Regions from separate parts of the Lysinibacillus sp. FSL K6-0075 genome, predicted to be linked through region 1. Evidence: a T-box and tRNA genes for the amino acid it is inferred to sense, from the RefSeq annotation. Region 1 holds a T-box; the other holds one or more tRNA genes.

The links. The T-box of region 1 lies ahead of tyrS (tyrosine--tRNA ligase). A T-box ahead of a tRNA ligase gene usually reads a tRNA of that ligase, here a tRNA-Tyr.
Region 2: it encodes a tRNA-Tyr, which carries the amino acid that the T-box ahead of tyrS (tyrosine--tRNA ligase) is inferred to sense. The anticodon was not compared.

Annotation. Positions count from the first base shown of each region.
Region 1 covers NZ_CP151947.1:3,173,994-3,182,792, forward strand. Annotated here, with positions in the region: gene MHB65_RS15555 (MBL fold metallo-hydrolase) at 2-646, opposite strand; gene MHB65_RS15560 (DUF2759 domain-containing protein) at 816-995, shown strand; gene tyrS (tyrosine--tRNA ligase) at 1,051-2,265, opposite strand; T-box leader at 2,408-2,648, opposite strand; gene MHB65_RS15570 (LTA synthase family protein) at 2,948-4,843, opposite strand; gene MHB65_RS15575 (YqgQ family protein) at 5,125-5,334, opposite strand; gene MHB65_RS15580 (5-formyltetrahydrofolate cyclo-ligase) at 5,327-5,920, opposite strand; gene rpmG (50S ribosomal protein L33) at 6,034-6,183, opposite strand; gene MHB65_RS15590 (hypothetical protein) at 6,334-6,786, shown strand; gene MHB65_RS15595 (hypothetical protein) at 6,790-7,272, shown strand; gene MHB65_RS15600 (aminodeoxychorismate/anthranilate synthase component II) at 7,317-7,889, opposite strand; gene trpE (anthranilate synthase component I) at 7,886-8,799, opposite strand, start outside.
Region 2 covers NZ_CP151947.1:4,794,004-4,802,802, reverse strand. Annotated here, with positions in the region: rRNA gene MHB65_RS24150 (23S ribosomal RNA) at 1-2,053, shown strand, start outside; rRNA gene rrf (5S ribosomal RNA) at 2,121-2,236, shown strand; gene MHB65_RS24140 (acyl--CoA ligase) at 2,365-3,951, opposite strand; tRNA gene MHB65_RS24135 (tRNA-Asn) at 4,223-4,299, shown strand; tRNA gene MHB65_RS24130 (tRNA-Glu) at 4,413-4,487, shown strand; tRNA gene MHB65_RS24125 (tRNA-Val) at 4,543-4,618, shown strand; tRNA gene MHB65_RS24120 (tRNA-Tyr) at 4,637-4,720, shown strand; tRNA gene MHB65_RS24115 (tRNA-Gln) at 4,735-4,809, shown strand; tRNA gene MHB65_RS24110 (tRNA-Lys) at 4,823-4,895, shown strand; gene rocF (arginase) at 5,081-5,986, shown strand; gene sigW (RNA polymerase sigma factor SigW) at 6,120-6,683, shown strand; gene MHB65_RS24095 (anti-sigma factor) at 6,697-7,323, shown strand; gene cdaA (diadenylate cyclase CdaA) at 7,473-8,309, shown strand; gene MHB65_RS24085 (CdaR family protein) at 8,302-8,799, shown strand, end outside.

The DNA of each region.
Region 1 (8,799 bases):
TTTAAAATCCATTTAAAAAAGGATTTGTCTCCATTTCTGCACCTACAGTTGTATAATTACCGTGGCCAGGATAGATAATAGTATCCTCAGGTAATGACAACAGCTTATTATGGATAGATTCCAATAATATTTTGGTTGATCCACCTAATAGATCTGTACGTCCTACACCTTGTTCAAATAATGTATCTCCTACGATGGCAAAACCATCCTGTTCAAAAATATAGGAAATACTACCAGGTGAATGCCCTGGTGTAAAAACAGCTTGAAAAACAAAATTACTCATTTCAAATTGCTGTTCTTTTTTGATGATTGTGTCTTGTGCTGGTGCAGCTACCCTATAATCTGGTAATGCAGCATATTTACTAGAGCCATTCTTCGTTGGATCGGCTAGCCAACTAACTTCCTTTTCATGAATCCATACAGGAACGTCAAATACCTCACGCACAGCATCCACTGCCCCTATATGATCAAAATGGGCATGTGTTAAAAAGATAGCAAGAGGTTTTAAGCCGTTGCTACGGATTGTTTTAATTAGACGCTCCGCTTCCTCACCTGGATCAAATACGATACATTCTTTTTCTTTATTCGATACAATATAGCAATTCGTTTGGATGGGACCAAGAGAATAACTTCGTACGTTCATCATAGTTATCACCTCAACTTCCTATTATACAGGCTTTGCCACAATTTGACGATAAATGTTCATAGTTTGCAGTATTTTAGTCCTCGACAAAAACAAGTAGAACGTTTACAATTAAGGAGGAATATTGTTTGCGACATTCATTTTCTGATGTCGAAAGGAGTGTCTATTTTTAATGAACTTATTAATGGTTATTTTTGGTCTAGTAGCGATTTTAGCTGTAGTTGGTACATTCCAAGCAATTAAAGAAAAGAACCTATTAAGCGTTGTTTTCAACTTATTAAGTGCTGCTGTATTCGGATGGTTCGTCATCATGACGATTGTTAACAGCGGTTACCCACCAAAATTACACTAAAATTCAGACAAAAAAAGAGCATTCTCCTCGGAGATTGCTCTTTTTTTGTTTATCATTACTTATTAAATTGAAGGAATCGTTTCTTGCCAATTTGTAGGACATCACCATTCATCAATACTTGTGATAGATCATCCATTGCTATTTTTTCTCCATTCAAGGATACACCATTTTGCTTGATTAACCGCAAAAACTCACTCTTACTCTGAATAAAGCCCATTGCCACTAGTTGTGGAATGATATTCATGATTCTTTCCTTATCAATTTCTAAGAGCAGTAGAGGAATGTTTTTTGGTATTTCCTTTCTTTGAAATGCTGCTTCAAAATAAGATTTTGCTTCCTCCATACCTGTAGCTCCATGATATAAATTCGTAATAATTTCTGCTAATTGAAATTTCAGATCACGGGGATTCTCTCCCATTTGTAGTCTATCTTGAATAGCCTGCACTTGTAGTGGATGTTCATCTGTTGCTAATTCAAAATATTTGATAATTAAAGTATCTGGTATTTCCATCACCTTTTTAAACATAATCTCAGGTGCTTCATTGACACCAATATAATTGCCTAAGCTCTTACTCATTTTTTCAATACCATCTAATCCCTCGAGTAATGGCATAAAAATAGCAATTTGTTTTTCTAATCCTCGATGCTTTTGTAAGGTGCGTCCCATTAGAATATTGAACGTCTGATCTGTTCCACCTAACTCTATATCAGCCTCTAGCTCTACCGAATCATATGCTTGCATAAGTGGATAGAAAAACTCATGAATGCCAATTGGGATTTGCTGATGGTAACGTTTCTGAAAATCTTCGCGCTCTAAAAGTCGAGCAACAGATGTCGTGGCTGCCAGCTGAATGACTTCTTCAAATGACAGCTTTGCTAACCATTCACTATTAAAACGAACCGTCGTCTTGTTCTCATCTAGCACTTTAAAAATTTGCTCACAATATGTTTGGGCGTTTTTCTTCACTGTATCATCATTTAAGGCTGTTCGCCCCTTTGCTTTACCTGTAGGATCGCCAATTCGTCCTGTAAAATCACCGATAACAATAACTGCATGATGCCCTAAATCTTGCATTTGCTTGATTTTCCGTAGAACGACTGCATGACCTAAATGAATATCTGGTGCAGATGGATCGAGCCCTAGCTTAATTGTTAAAGGTCGCTGATCTTTATACGATCGCTCTAATTTTTCAAGTAAATCTTGCTCATCAACAATTTTGTTAGCACCCTTCTTGATAATCGCTATTTGCTCCTTTGGTGTTAAAAACATACGAAACATCTCCTTGTAATATTAAATATTAATATTGCAAGTTCTATAAGAGTTAATGGATTACCGACTGTTGTAAAGGCTTTAATAACTTTTGTACACGTTTCTGCTTAGAAGGCATAAAAAAAACGCCTTTAGGAAATTCCTAAAGGACGTAGATAAACGTGTTACCACCTTTTTTCAAGAGCTATTCACATAGCCCTCCTCAACAAGTACAGCCGTAGCGATACTTTTGCAATGATTACGGATGCAACCCCGTCGTAGCCTACTAAAGTTTCGGTACGCAGCTCCAAGATGTTTTCACTTTAATATCCCTTGCGCCTCTCAACAACCGGCTACTCTCTGTCAGTTCCATTAAAGTTACTCGTTCTTTTCCATGCCTTTCACTCTTATACTCCGAAATGCGAAAAACAAATCTTCGTTATGCAGATATTTAAAATTATTATAATCGTATTTTTCTATTTGTCAATAAAAAGAGAGGTCAAATAAAGTGTTTTCACTTTACATAGCAATGTAAAACAAAGGAAATCTTTAAATTTTATGAAAGGTGTTTTCTTTAGCATAAGATTCACAAATTATATGAATGGTTGTCGTGACTAATTCCTTCTCCATATTTAAAATAGAAGCCAATGGTCTTTTTAAAACAATATAAAAAGAGAGATCCCTATACGAGATCTCTCTTTGATTATTTAACTGACTCCTGCTTTAAATTACCTGTTTTTTCATCATAGAATCGTAGCAAGTCTCCATTGATGATAGCATCGGAATTTTCCAGCTCCATTGTTGCACGATCAGCATAAGACTGACATGGCTCACCCTCTATTTCTTCACCAGTTGCTTTGTCATAGCAAGCTTCACCAGCATAGACGTATTTATCTGTAATAAAGCGTCCATCACGGAAGACTACAAAGTCCTCATGCTCTGGAGAGAATAAATCTGCACCCATTTGCATATCTTTTGACGTTTCAACGCCAAGAAGGTGTAAGATCGTTGGACGTAAATCCATTTGTCCTGAAATCTCTGTCATTTCTTTTCCATCGCCAGCTCCTGGGATGTGGATGAATAAAGGTACTTCTTGAAGCATGGCATTATCCATTGGTGTAATTTGATCTTTACCTAAATATTGTGCCATTGCTTTATTATGGTTCTCAGAAATACCATAGTGATCCCCATACATCACGATAATAGAGTTATCATAGACACCTTGATCTTTTAACTGTTGGAAGAAGTCTTTTAAAGCTTCATCCATGTAACGTACTGTTTGGAAGTAACGATTTAATGTACCTGAATTTGAATCATATTCAGGAATCATAATATCTTCTGGGTCCAATGTAAATGGATAATGGTTCGTTAATGTAATAAGTCTAGAGTAGAATGGCTGTGGCATATCTTTCATTAAAGCAGCTGATTGCTCTAAGAATGGAACATCTTTCATCCCCCAGTTTACAGCTTGCCCCTCTTCCACAGTATATGAATCTATATCGTAGAATTTATTAATTTTTAACGATTGATACATCATGTCACGGTTCCAGAATGATTTATTATTAGGGTGCATGACATTTGTAAAGTATCCATTTTCTCCAAGGCGTTCAGCCATTGAATTATACGTATTTCCACCATGCGTGAAAAATACAGCACCTCGACCTAATCCAAACAATGAGTTTTCAACAATAAACTCAGAGTCAGAAGTTTTTCCTAGACCTGTTTGGTGATAGAAGTTACTGAAATAATACGTATCTTTATCTTTTGTTAAAGAGTTTAAGAATGGCGTGATTTCATGACCATTCATGTCATTATTGATGACAAAGTTTTGTAAAGACTCCATCGACACAACAATTAAGTTACGACCTTTATATTTCCCAAACATCTCTGGATTCACAGCAGCCTGATTAGAGCGTATATAGTTATTCACTTCTACTAGCTCACTACCATCGGCTAACGCACGTTGCGCAGATGATTTAGATTGAATATAAATGTCATACAAGTGGTAATTGTACGTACCAATGTTTTTTACTAATAATTCGCGGTCAAAACTACGTGTTAGTAATTGCGGACGCTCAGTTTCTGCTAATCCTAGGTTTAAGAATGTCATTGCTATCGCTAGCACAAAGAATGCACGACGGAACTCAACATTCACTTTAAATACTTCTTTCATTTTCGGTAAAAATTTATTCGCTAAGATTAAAATAACGACATCAACGAAATATAATACATCCCAAGGCTCCACTATCGCTGCTACTGATGTTCCTAAGTCACTAAAGTTACTTGTTTGGAATAATACTGGTAGCGTAATAAAATCATTGTAGAATCGATAGAACGCTACATTTCCGTATAAGACTATGGACAAAATAACACTGACCGTAATCAAATAACGATTTCTAGCTTTTGCTGATTTAAAGAATAGTGATAAACCATACGTAAATAGCAAGAAGCTTAGTGGATTAATAAATAAAATAAATTGTTGCATTGCATTTTCAAGTTTCATTTCAAAGCTTGTGTGGTAAACAATGACCGTTTTGATCCAAGTTGCTATAATTGCTAGTATCATAAATGAATGTTTAGGCCACTTTATTGATTTCATTCCTAACATCCTCCCTACTTCCTTACAAAAAAAATAATAATTTTTTACATTTTGTTACTGAAACAAAATATATCTTAATCCTTTTTTAACAGATAATCAACACATATCTTATGGAAAATTTTTTCTCCTCGCTCTTTCTATGCACTAGATATCTATATATACGTTTTGCAATGTAAAAAGTTTCGTAAAAACATAAAAACAGCGGAAACCCACTGTTTTTAAGAATATTACATACATGTTACATTAATTTTACAATACCCAATTACATTATATTTCAAACATTACTTTTTATGCTCTTCCATACGAAGTCTTGTTGTTTCTTGTCGAATTAGTAGCAAGGCCATTTGATAATCTTTTATGTCTAGTACATTTGCTTTATAGAGTTCACGTATTTCATCCTCCATTAACATCAAATCGCCAATTGGATCACGTGTATAAATATAAGTACCATATGTTTTCAAGAGTTCATAAATATCTAACATTTTATCCATTTTCGTTCGCTCCTCGTTGTGCAAGACAGTCAATACGTTTTGTGGGTGTCACAATGATATCTACTGGGCAATCATGTGCTTCGGTAGGAACGCAATCAATGATTTGTTCATCAAAGAGCAGCGACATCAGCTTCCCCTTATTATAGTTTAATACATAGCGGTCATAATAACCACCGCCATAGCCGATTCGATAGCCATATCGATCAAAAACAACGCCTGGTACTACAATGATATCCATCTCATTTGCGTCAACAAACTCACATCTTGCTGGAATGGGCTCACGCAAATGCATATATACAGTTTCAAGCTGAGCAAATGATTCAATGGCGTAAAATGACATTTCTCTTGTTTTTGGGTGGCATTTAGGAACTGCGACCTTTTTACCTAGTGCCCATAACTCCTCAATCAAAAGAATCGTGTCGACTTCTGGCTTATTTGAAATGGTCATGCCAATTGTATTTGCTTCTATTATATATGGTTCCTGTAGCACCTTTTTTAAAACAGCTAATGATTGACGCTGATAGTCTGCATCCGTCATAGTGGCAAGGGCTTGGCGTACCGTGTTTCGTAAAGTTGTTTTATCCATCTAGGCTACCTCCTCTATCGTAAAACTTCATATCCTCTTGGAGTCGTTACATCGAAATGATGTCATAAAATGTAGAAAGCCAAAACCACTTGTGGTTTTGGCTTAATGAGCGATTACTTAGTTTCACGGTGAAGAGTGTATTTCTTCTCGCGAGAGCAATATTTTTTAAGTTCAAGACGCTCTGGATTGTTACGCTTGTTCTTTTTAGAAATGTAGTTACGTTCGCCGCAATCTGTGCAAGCTAAAGTAATGTTTACGCGCATCATTAACCCTCCCACTCTATATCAAGAATTTAAATTTGAGCATGATTTATACGACTAACCTATTATAACATAAACTGAAAAAAAATCTACCTTCATTTCATATTAAGTTTGCATATGGTAAAATATCTTATAATTACATACTACATTGAGGTGAAACTATTGGATTTATCCATCGTATTAATGAGTATCGGGATTTTTCTGATCATCGTTTCGTTCTTTTTCAAAAATAGCTCGAAAAAAATCGAACAAGATGTCGAAGAATTATCTATCTCCATCTTCCAAGAAACAAATAATTTAAAACGTCGCCTAAAAATTGTTGAGGAAGAACTTTTATTAGAGCCTGAGTTCCAAGTGAAATCAAAATCAAGTATACACCCAAAAGGACAAAATCCTAAAGTACAACAAGTCATGCAGGCCGTTCAACAGGCTGCGCAGGCTTCAAAAGTTGGACAAACAACAGCACAAGCAAAACCCATTCATCAAATTATCGTTAGTCAGGTACTGGAATTAAATAAACAAGGTCTTTCGGTAGCAGATATCAGTATTCGCTCAAATTTAACAGAAGAGCAAGTTCGGCAAGTGATTGCAAACGGGGGGCGTTGATTGATGAATAAGTCTGCCATCCGTGCATTTGGCATGGCCATTTTTCTTATTGGGGCATTGCTCGCACTCGCAAGCCGCTTCGATGTAAATATTGGTCTTCCTACCAAGGAATTTTCCAATCATCAACAGGTAGAAGAACTGCAAAATAAATTAAATAAGGCCAATCAAGAAAATGCTTCGTTAAAGGAACAATTAAAGCAAGTAAATACGACTGAAAAAACTTTGACTACAGATTCATCTGAACAAGCTGTTGAACAAACAGATACGGAAGTGACATCGATGTCACTGCAAATCTATAGTGGCATCACACCATATAGTGTGGCACAAAAGCTTGAAGATGGTGGTATTATTACCAATAGTGTTGAAATGGAGTTACTACTCGCTAATCCTAAATATGCTAGAAGCTTACAAATCGGCTCCTATGAGGTCCATTCTGCCATGACTTTAGAAGAAATAGCTAATTTAATTACTGGCAAGAAACAATAACTTTAAAAGCTGTCGCCCATTCATATTAGGCGACAGCTTTTTTATTACGCTATACTTTCTAGGAAAGCTTTCATCATCATACTGCCTTCTTTTGTGCCGATTGATTCGGGATGAAACTGCAGCCCATAAAGAGGATATTCTTTATGTTGAATGGCCATAATCTCTCCATCATCACCCGATGTTGCGAGTATGTTAAAATCCTTGTGTAATGTTTGTTCTTCAATAATAAGCGAATGATAACGCATGACTTCAATGTCTCCATCTAATTGGGCAAATAATCCCGTTTTCTCGTATTGTAGCGGGGACAGCTTTCCATGCATAATGTTTTTGGCCTGCACAATTTTTGCCCCAAAAGCCTGCCCTATGGATTGGTGTCCAAGACAAATACCCAAAATAGGGAATTTTTGATAGAGTTCTTTGATGACCTCTATCGTTATACCTGCTTCATTTGGCGTTCCTGGTCCTGGTGATAAAATTATGGCTTCTGGCGACAATTTTTGAATTTCTTCTATAGTAATGGCATCGTTTCGCAAGACCTTGACGCTTTTCCCAAGCATACTGATTTGTTGAAACAGATTATAGGTAAAAGAATCGTAATTATCAATTAATAAAATCATTTTTTTACCTCCAATAGCGCACGGGCTTTATTCAGCGTTTCCTCATATTCTGACAATGGAATAGAATCGTAAACAATACCTGCTCCTGCCTGTACATGGGCCTTTTGATCCTTAATGAGCATTGTGCGAATCGCGAGGGCCAAGTCCATGTCACCTGTTGTCGAAATATAGCCTACTGCTCCTGCATAGACCCCTCGCTTTACTGGTTCTAATTCATTAATCAATTGCATGGCACGAATCTTAGGTGCTCCTGACACTGTACCAGCAGGTAAACAAGCACGAAGTACATCCAGTACATGGAGGTCATCTCGTAATTCGGCTATAACCTCAGACACCATATGCATCACATATTTATAGCGCTCAATACTCATGTATTTGGTTAGTTTGACAGAACCGACTTTGGCAATACGTCCAAGATCATTGCGACCTAAATCCACTAACATACGGTGCTCCGCTATTTCCTTGCTATCTTCTAATAGCGCATTTGCGATGGCTTCGTCCTGTTCTATTGTCGCGCCACGTGGCTTTGTACCTGCTATTGGATTGGTTGTCACCTTTCTATTTTTTACCTTTACAAGACTTTCAGGGGAGGTTCCTAAAATGACATAGGCTCCATAATCCATATAGAACATATAGGGTGACGGGTTAGATGTGCGCAATTGACGATAGAGCGAGAATGGCGAACCCGTAAACGGCGCAGAAAAACGTTGTGATAACACAATTTGGAAAATATCGCCTCTCAAAATATGCTGCTTAGCACGTTCCACCAAAGTAACAAATCGCTCCTTTGAAATCATTGGCTTAAACTGTAGCTCATCCACTTTTAATGCCTCAAAGGTTGAGCCTGCACAAAGCTGTTGCTCCATCGTCGCTACAGCTGCCTCCATCTCCTCTAATGAACGCCCCTCGT
Region 2 (8,799 bases), 1.6 Mb from region 1:
AGGGCTAGCCTCGTGATGAGAATACTGGAGGTAGAGCACTGTTTGGACTAGGGGGCCATCCCGGTTTACCGAATTCAGACAAACTCCGAATGCCAGATATTTATACACGGGAGTCAGACTGCGAGTGATAAGATCCGTAGTCAAAAGGGAAACAGCCCAGACCACCAGCTAAGGTCCCAAAGTAATCGTTAAGTGGAAAAGGATGTGGCGTTGCACAGACAACCAGGATGTTGGCTTAGAAGCAGCCATCATTTAAAGAGTGCGTAATAGCTCACTGGTCGAGTGACGCTGCGCCGAAAATGTATCGGGGCTAAACGATTCACCGAAGCTGTGGATTGACATCTACGATGTCAGTGGTAGGAGAGCGTTCTAAGTGCGTTGAAGTCAGACCGGAAGGACTGGTGGAGCGCTTAGAAGTGAGAATGCCGGTATGAGTAGCGAAAGACGGGTGAGAATCCCGTCCACCGTATGACTAAGGTTTCCTGAGGAAGGCTCGTCCGCTCAGGGTTAGTCGGGACCTAAGCCGAGGCCGATAGGCGTAGGCGATGGACAACAGGTTGATATTCCTGTACCACCTCCTCACCGTTTGAGAAATGGGGGGACGCAGTAGGATAGGGTAAGCGCGCTGTTGGATATGCGCGTCCAAGCAGTAAGGCGTGTGTGTAGGCAAATCCGCACACTGTAACGTTGAGCTGTGATGGCGAGTCCGTATGGACGAAGTTCCTGATTTCACACTGCCAAGAAAAGCCTCTATCGAGGTGAGAGGTGCCCGTACCGCAAACCGACACAGGTAGTCGAGGAGAGAATCCTAAGGTGTGCGAGAGAACTCTCGTTAAGGAACTCGGCAAAATGACCCCGTAACTTCGGGAGAAGGGGTGCTCTTGAGCGTGCAAGCGCATGAGAGCCGCAGTGAATAGGCCCAGGCGACTGTTTAGCAAAAACACAGGTCTCTGCAAAACCGTAAGGTGACGTATAGGGGCTGACGCCTGCCCGGTGCTGGAAGGTTAAGAGGAGTGGTTAGCGCAAGCGAAGCTGCGAATTGAAGCCCCAGTAAACGGCGGCCGTAACTATAACGGTCCTAAGGTAGCGAAATTCCTTGTCGGGTAAGTTCCGACCCGCACGAAAGGCGTAACGATCTGGGCACTGTCTCAACGAGAGACTCGGTGAAATTATAGTACCTGTGAAGATGCAGGTTACCCGCGACAGGACGGAAAGACCCCGTGGAGCTTTACTGTAGCCTGATATTGAATTTTGGTACAACTTGTACAGGATAGGTAGGAGCCAGAGATCTCGGAGCGCCAGCTTCGAAGGAGGCGTCGGTGGGATACTACCCTGGTTGTATTGAAATTCTAACCCATGCCCCTTAGCGGGGCAGGAGACAGTGTCAGGCGGACAGTTTGACTGGGGCGGTCGCCTCCTAAAAGGTAACGGAGGCGCCCAAAGGTTCCCTCAGAATGGTTGGAAATCATTCGTAGAGTGTAAAGGCACAAGGGAGCTTGACTGCGAGACCTACAAGTCGAGCAGGGTCGAAAGACGGGCTTAGTGATCCGGTGGTTCCGCATGGAAGGGCCATCGCTCAACGGATAAAAGCTACCCCGGGGATAACAGGCTTATCTCCCCCAAGAGTCCACATCGACGGGGAGGTTTGGCACCTCGATGTCGGCTCATCGCATCCTGGGGCTGTAGTCGGTCCCAAGGGTTGGGCTGTTCGCCCATTAAAGCGGTACGCGAGCTGGGTTCAGAACGTCGTGAGACAGTTCGGTCCCTATCCGTCGTGGGCGTAGGAAATTTGAGAGGAGCTGTCCTTAGTACGAGAGGACCGGGATGGACACACCGCTGGTGTACCAGTTGTCTTGCCAAAGGCATCGCTGGGTAGCTATGTGTGGACGGGATAAGTGCTGAAAGCATCTAAGCATGAAGCCCCCCTCAAGATGAGATTTCCCATTACGCAAGTAAGTAAGATCCCTCAAAGACGATGAGGTAGATAGGTTCGAGGTGGAAGTGTGGTGACACATGGAGCTGACGAATACTAATCGATCGAGGACTTAACCAAAACGTTTGAAACATTCAATGCACGTTTATCCAGTTTTGAAAGAATAATTCTTTCAATTTAATACATGTCTAGTGATGATGGCAAAGAGGTCACACCCGTTCCCATACCGAACACGGAAGTTAAGCTCTTTAGCGCCGATGGTAGTTGGGGGCTTCCCCCTGTGAGAGTAGGACGTCGCTAGGCGCAAAAAGTCGCTACTGATACACTCAGTAGTGGCTTTTTTTTATTTAAGCTGATTTCTGGTAAGAAATATTTATAAACGCATAAAACAAGAAGGCATCCTCAATGGAGTGCCTTCTTGTTTTTGATATTTAACTTGTTTGAACTGGCGTAGCTCGTAGTTCGATACGGCGAATTTTCCCTGATGTCGTTTTTGGTAACTCCTCAATAAAGACGATACTACGAGGGTATTTATAAGGTGCAGTTAACGCTTTAACATGCTCCTGTAGCTCCTTTGTTAATTCTTCTTCATCACGCTCTTTGAAGCCCTCTCGTAAGATAACAAATGCCTTCACAATATGCCCTCTAATTTCATCTGGAGCAGCTACTACTGCACACTCTTGTACAGCTTCATGTTTGTTTAACGCATCTTCTACTTCAAATGGTCCGATCGTATAACCGGATGAAATAATAATGTCATCTCCACGACCTTCAAACCAGAAGTAACCGTCTTCATCACATTTTGCTTGATCACCTGTAATATACCAATCACCACGGAATGCAGCTTGTGTGCGTTCTGGTTCTTTATAATACTCTTTAAATAAAGCTGGTGAGGATTTATGAACAGCAATATCTCCAACCTCGCCAACTGGTGCTTCGTTACCTTCATTGTCGATAATACGTACAATATTACCTGGAGTTGGAACACCCATGGATCCAGGACGTAATTCTGTGTTTTCGAGTGTACCGATTAATAATGTGTTTTCTGTCTGTCCATAGCCATCACGTACTTTGAGTCCAAAATGATTCATAAACGTTTCAATCACTGGGCGATTTAAAGGTTCACCAGCAGAAACGGCACTACGGAGAGATGATAGATTATAGACTTGTAAATTATCGATTTTCGCCATAATTCTGTATTCAGTCGGTGTGCAACAAAGGACATTTACTTTTTCATCTTGCATTAATTGAAGATAGGTTTTTGCATCGAATCCCCCATGGTAGACGAATGCTGTAGCACCGAGCATGATTGTTGATAAAAAAGGACTCCAAATCCATTTTTGCCAACCAGGAGCAGCTGTTGCCCACACTAGATCGCCTTCACGTACACAAAGCCATTTTGAAGCCGCTGTTCTAATATGTGCATACCCCCAACCATGTGAATGAACAACACCTTTAGGTTTACCAGTTGTACCAGAGGTATAGGAAAGGAATGCCATATCATCGCGTTTAGTAGCTACAGCTGTAAATGTAGCTGGCTGCGAGCTTGCCAAGTCATCTAGAGAAGTCCAATCTCCTTTTGCAGCACCGATGACTAGTTTATTTTTTAATGTGTCTACAGAAGAAGTAATTTGGTCAACTTCGCTAGTAAATGCCTCATATGCAATCACTGCACTAGCAGAAGAATGCTCCATCCGATATTCTAAATCACTTGCACGCAGCATCTCTGAACATGAGATAGGTACAATGCCAGCCTTTAAACAGCCTAGAAAAACGAAATAGGCTTCCGGTAGTCGAGGAATAATAACTAATACACGATCGCCTTTTTGAAGCCCCTTCTCCGTAAAAGCATTTGCGTATTGATTCATTTTTTGAATGAGCTCCACATAAGACACTGTACGTCTCTCTTGTTGTGTATTTAACCAGCGTATTGCTTGGCGATCACTATCTTGCGAAAATTTTTCTAATTCCTCTGTGATGTTATAAAATTCAGGTGCAATTAAATCGTTTGATACCATCTGAACATTCCTCCCCTGGGAAATTTGATAGAAAATTCTTAAAACTATTTTTATTTTAACAATTACAATAATATACAGCAACAATATTTAATACGTTAAAGAGAAATATTAGATTTAATAGAGAACTATTTATGCTCTCAGATGGATATATAGGCAAACTTCGACAAAAAAATATAAAAATTATCACAAAATGACTTGCATTATTTATAATGCTTGCTATAATAATAAATGTACTTAAGAGGTTGTCTAAAACCAAAGTGAATAGCATTGTTCCGAAGTAGCTCAGTTGGTAGTAGCACCTGACTGTTAATCAGGTTGTCGCAGGTTCGAGTCCTGCCTTCGGAGCCATTTTTTTGCCCTATTTTAAGTACTATAATACATAAAATAATTTATGAAAAAAGTATTGCAATTATGAATTAAAAATGTTATTATAATTCTTGTCTTGTTTAAGACATAATAATGGCCCCTTGGTCAAGTGGTTAAGACACCGCCCTTTCACGGCGGTAACACGGGTTCGAATCCCGTAGGGGTCACCATTTAAAACATAGGCTTTATAAAGAAAATAAACTGTGATATAACACCTGTCTCTATGGAGGATTAGCTCAGCTGGGAGAGCATCTGCCTTACAAGCAGAGGGTCGGCGGTTCGAGCCCGTCATCCTCCACCATTCTTATTGTGTTATTTCGGAGGGGTAGCGAAGTGGCTAAACGCGGCGGACTGTAAATCCGCTCCTTAGGGTTCGGCGGTTCGAATCCGTCCCCCTCCACCAGTTTTATAAATGATTGGGGTATAGCCAAGCGGTAAGGCAACGGATTTTGATTCCGTCATGCCTAGGTTCGAATCCTAGTACCCCAGCCATTTTTTCTTTTATGAGCCATTAGCTCAGTTGGTAGAGCATCTGACTTTTAATCAGAGGGTCGAAGGTTCGAGTCCTTCATGGCTCACTTTTTTAGAATAAAAATTATTCAAAAGTGTTATATTAACTACAGATAACTAATCTCTTACTGAAAACAGTAGGAGATTTTTTTATGCTATTTACAATTGAATAAATATGCAACTTTCTGTCGAGTTGAGCCAAGTGGTATGTAGGCTTTACAATAGTCTTATAACTTTTAGGGGGTATAAAAACATGAATAAACTTAATATTTCTATTATTGGAGTACCAACAGATTATGGACAAACACGCCGTGGCGTAGATATGGGACCAAGTGCTATTCGCTATGCAGGTGTTGTTGAACGTTTAGAAGCTATCGGACACGAGGTACAAGATCAAGGGGATATTCGTGTTAGTCAAAAGCTTGCAGACGCAGCAGTTGATGAAAAGTTACTTAATTTAGAGGAAGTTGTAGACGTTAGCACTGCTTTAGCAAATAGTGTGCATGAAGTAGTAGAACAGAAAAAGTTCCCACTCGTATTTGGGGGAGATCATAGTATTGCTATTGGAACATTAGCTGGATTAGGTGAGCATTACAAAAACCTTGGTGTTATCTGGTATGACGCTCATGCAGATTTAAATACACCTGAAACAACACCTTCAGGCAATATACATGGAATGCCGTTAGCAGTTAGTATTGGGCTAGGACATGAGCGTTTAGTCCAAATTCGCAACTTTGCGCCAAAAATTAAGCCAGAAAACGTTATTATTATTGGAGCTCGTTCAGTAGACCCTGGAGAGCGTGAATTGATTCGTCAACAAGGAATTAAAGTATATACAATGCATGAGATTGACCGACTTGGCATGACACGTGTGATGGAAGATGCACTTACTTATTTAAAGGAACGAAATGTTGATGGCTTACACTTATCACTTGATCTAGACGGACTAGATCCACTTTATACGCCAGGAGTTGGTACACCAGTTCCAGGAGGGATTACGTACCGAGAAAGCCATTTAGCAATGGAAATGTTACAAGAATCAGGGATGGTAACTTCAGCAGAATTTGTAGAAGTAAATCCTATTTTAGATGAAAAGAATACGACAGCAAATGTAGCTGTTGCATTAATGGGATCTTTATTTGGGGAAACACTAGTTTAAAGAAAATTTGACAAAAAATTGCCTGTTGCCACATTGCATAAAAATCTTTTGCTATAATTGAAATAAAACGAAACTTTTCTTATCGGTGCGTCGTATAGTATAAGACAGTTGTAAAGGTGGAGAAGTTAACACAATGGATGCGTTAGTAAATAAGAGAATAAAACAAGTGCTTAAAGGCGATCAAAACGCATTTGCCGATATTGTGAGTCTCTATCAGCACAAACTGTACCAAGTATGCTATCGAATGTTAGGCAACAAACAAGAGTCTGAAGACATTGCTCAAGAAGCTTTTGTACGTGCTTATATGAACTTGCATACATTTGATCAGAAAAGAAAGTTTTCGACGTGGCTTTATCGCATAGCGACAAACCTCTGCATTGACCGTATTCGAAAAAAGAAACCGGATTATTATTTAGATGCAGAAGTAGCTGGTACAGAAGGTCTTGATATGTATTCGCAAATCGCAGCAGACGACCAGCTACCAGAGGAGCAGTTAGAACAAATGGAGCTGCAAGATCGCATTCAATATGAAATTGGACGATTGCCGGATAAATACCGTTCGGTTATAGTATTGAAATATATAGAAGAGTTATCGTTACAAGAGATTAGCGAGATTTTAGATATGCCGCTTGGAACGGTGAAAACGAGGATTCACCGCGGACGTGAGGCATTACGTAAGCAATTAAACAATCTGTAGGAGGGGGAGCGTCATGAATACTTGTCCAGAGCATATGATAGACTATATGCATGATTATTTAGACGGTGACATTAGTCGTGAGCATGAGCAAGAGTTGAAACAACACTTGCATACATGTAATGATTGTAAACAGTTGATGCAAGAATTGAGTGAAACAATCGCCTTTGTGAAGAGTGCTTCCCATATTACAGCGCCTCCGGATTTTGAAGCAGCAGTGATGGCTCGTTTACCAAAACCAAAAAGTCGAGTAGGTATACAAAAATGGATTCGCCGGCATCCGTTCTTTGTGGCAGCAGCAGTATTTTGCTTATTTATGAGTGCTACATTATTGGGTAGCTTCATGGATGACCAGCATTTCTCAGTGACCAAGCAACCTAATTTAGTTGTTGATGGTCAAACAGTGATTGTCCCTGAAGGAGAAGTGGTGAAAGGTGATATTGTTGTGAAAAATGGCGATTTGATTGTTGAAGGTGAAGTTGATGGCAACGTCACAGTGATTAACGGGCAATATATGGCATCTTCAGCGGTAGTTTCAGGGAGAATTGAAGAAATTGACGAAGTATTTGAATGGTTATGGTATACGATTAAAAATTCTGTAAAGACAGCCATGACATTTGAGGAAAAAGAAGAAACTAAATAACACTCTATACGTCCTAAAAAATAGTGCACGTGAGAGGCTGAAAGGTCTACTCTTCTGAGTAGACTTTTTATTTGAAAAAAGTTACATTTGTTAAGAATGTGATATACTTGAATGTGTATGGATTCGTAATGAAAAGTGGGGGATGCCACGTGCAAATTATCGAACATTTCACGGATTTAACGCCTGTGAATATTGTTATTAACTTCATTGATGTACTGCTCGTTTGGTACGTTGTTTATAAAGTCTTAACCCTCATTAAAGGTACGAAGGCTGTCCAATTACTTAAGGGAATATTCGTCATTATTATTGCGCGAATTGCAACAGACCTTTTAGGGTTACAAACACTTGGCTGGATGCTTCAACAAGTTATTGAGTTTGGTTTCCTAGCGATTATTATCATTTTTCAACCGGAAATCAGACGTGGTTTGGAACAAATTGGGCGAGGGAAGCTATTCCAACGCTCATCTAGTCAAGAAGAAGAGGAACAAACAAGGCTTATTGAGGCTATGAAGAAATCTGTTAGTTATATGGCCAAACGTCGAATAGGTGCGTTAATTTCCATTGAAAAAGAAACAGGTCTTAATGAATATATTGAAACGGGTATAGGGCTAAATGCTGAAATTTCATCAGAATTACTGATAAATATTTTTATACCAAATACGCCGCTACATGATGGGGCGGTTATTATGCAAAAAGATAAAGTGACGGCAGCAGCTTGTTATTTACCTTTATCTGAAAGCCCATTTATTTCAAAAGAGTTAGGGACACGCCACCGTGCTGCTCTTGGCTTAAGTGAAGTCACAGATGCTATTACCATTGTTGTATCAGAAGAAACAGGTGCAATTAGCATAACATTAAATGGTAATCTCCATCGAAATCTTTCTCTAGAGGAGTTCGAAACATTATTACGAAAAATGTGGTTCGGATCAGCACAAGAATCAAATGCATCCTCTAAGTTGACTTGGAGGGGGAAAAAGAATGGATAAAATGATGGATAGCCCTTGGGTATTAAGAATCATCGCGCTATTTTTGGCATTTTTGCTTTTTTTCTCAGTTCGTACCGAGTTATCACCGTTAAATAAAGCTACCTCAAATGAACAAACGGATGTCATTCGCGATGTTCCAGTAGATGTTTATTATGATAATGAGAATCTTATTGTGACGGGTTTACCTGAAACCGTAGATGTAACGATAGAAGGTCCGATGGCATTGGTTTTAAAAGCTAAAGGGGCTAAGGATTTTTCTATATTTGCCGACTTAAGCAATTTATTGCTAGGAGAGCATGATGTCAAACTGCAATACGAAAATATTTCAAACAAGTTAAAGGTTACATTAGACCCTGCAACCGTCCATGTAAATATTGAGGAAAAGGTCACGCAGGAGTTCCGAGTGGACCCTGAAATGAACAATCGTCTAATCGAAGAAGGTTATATATTAAAAGATATGACAGCCAATCCACCAACTGTTTATGTAACG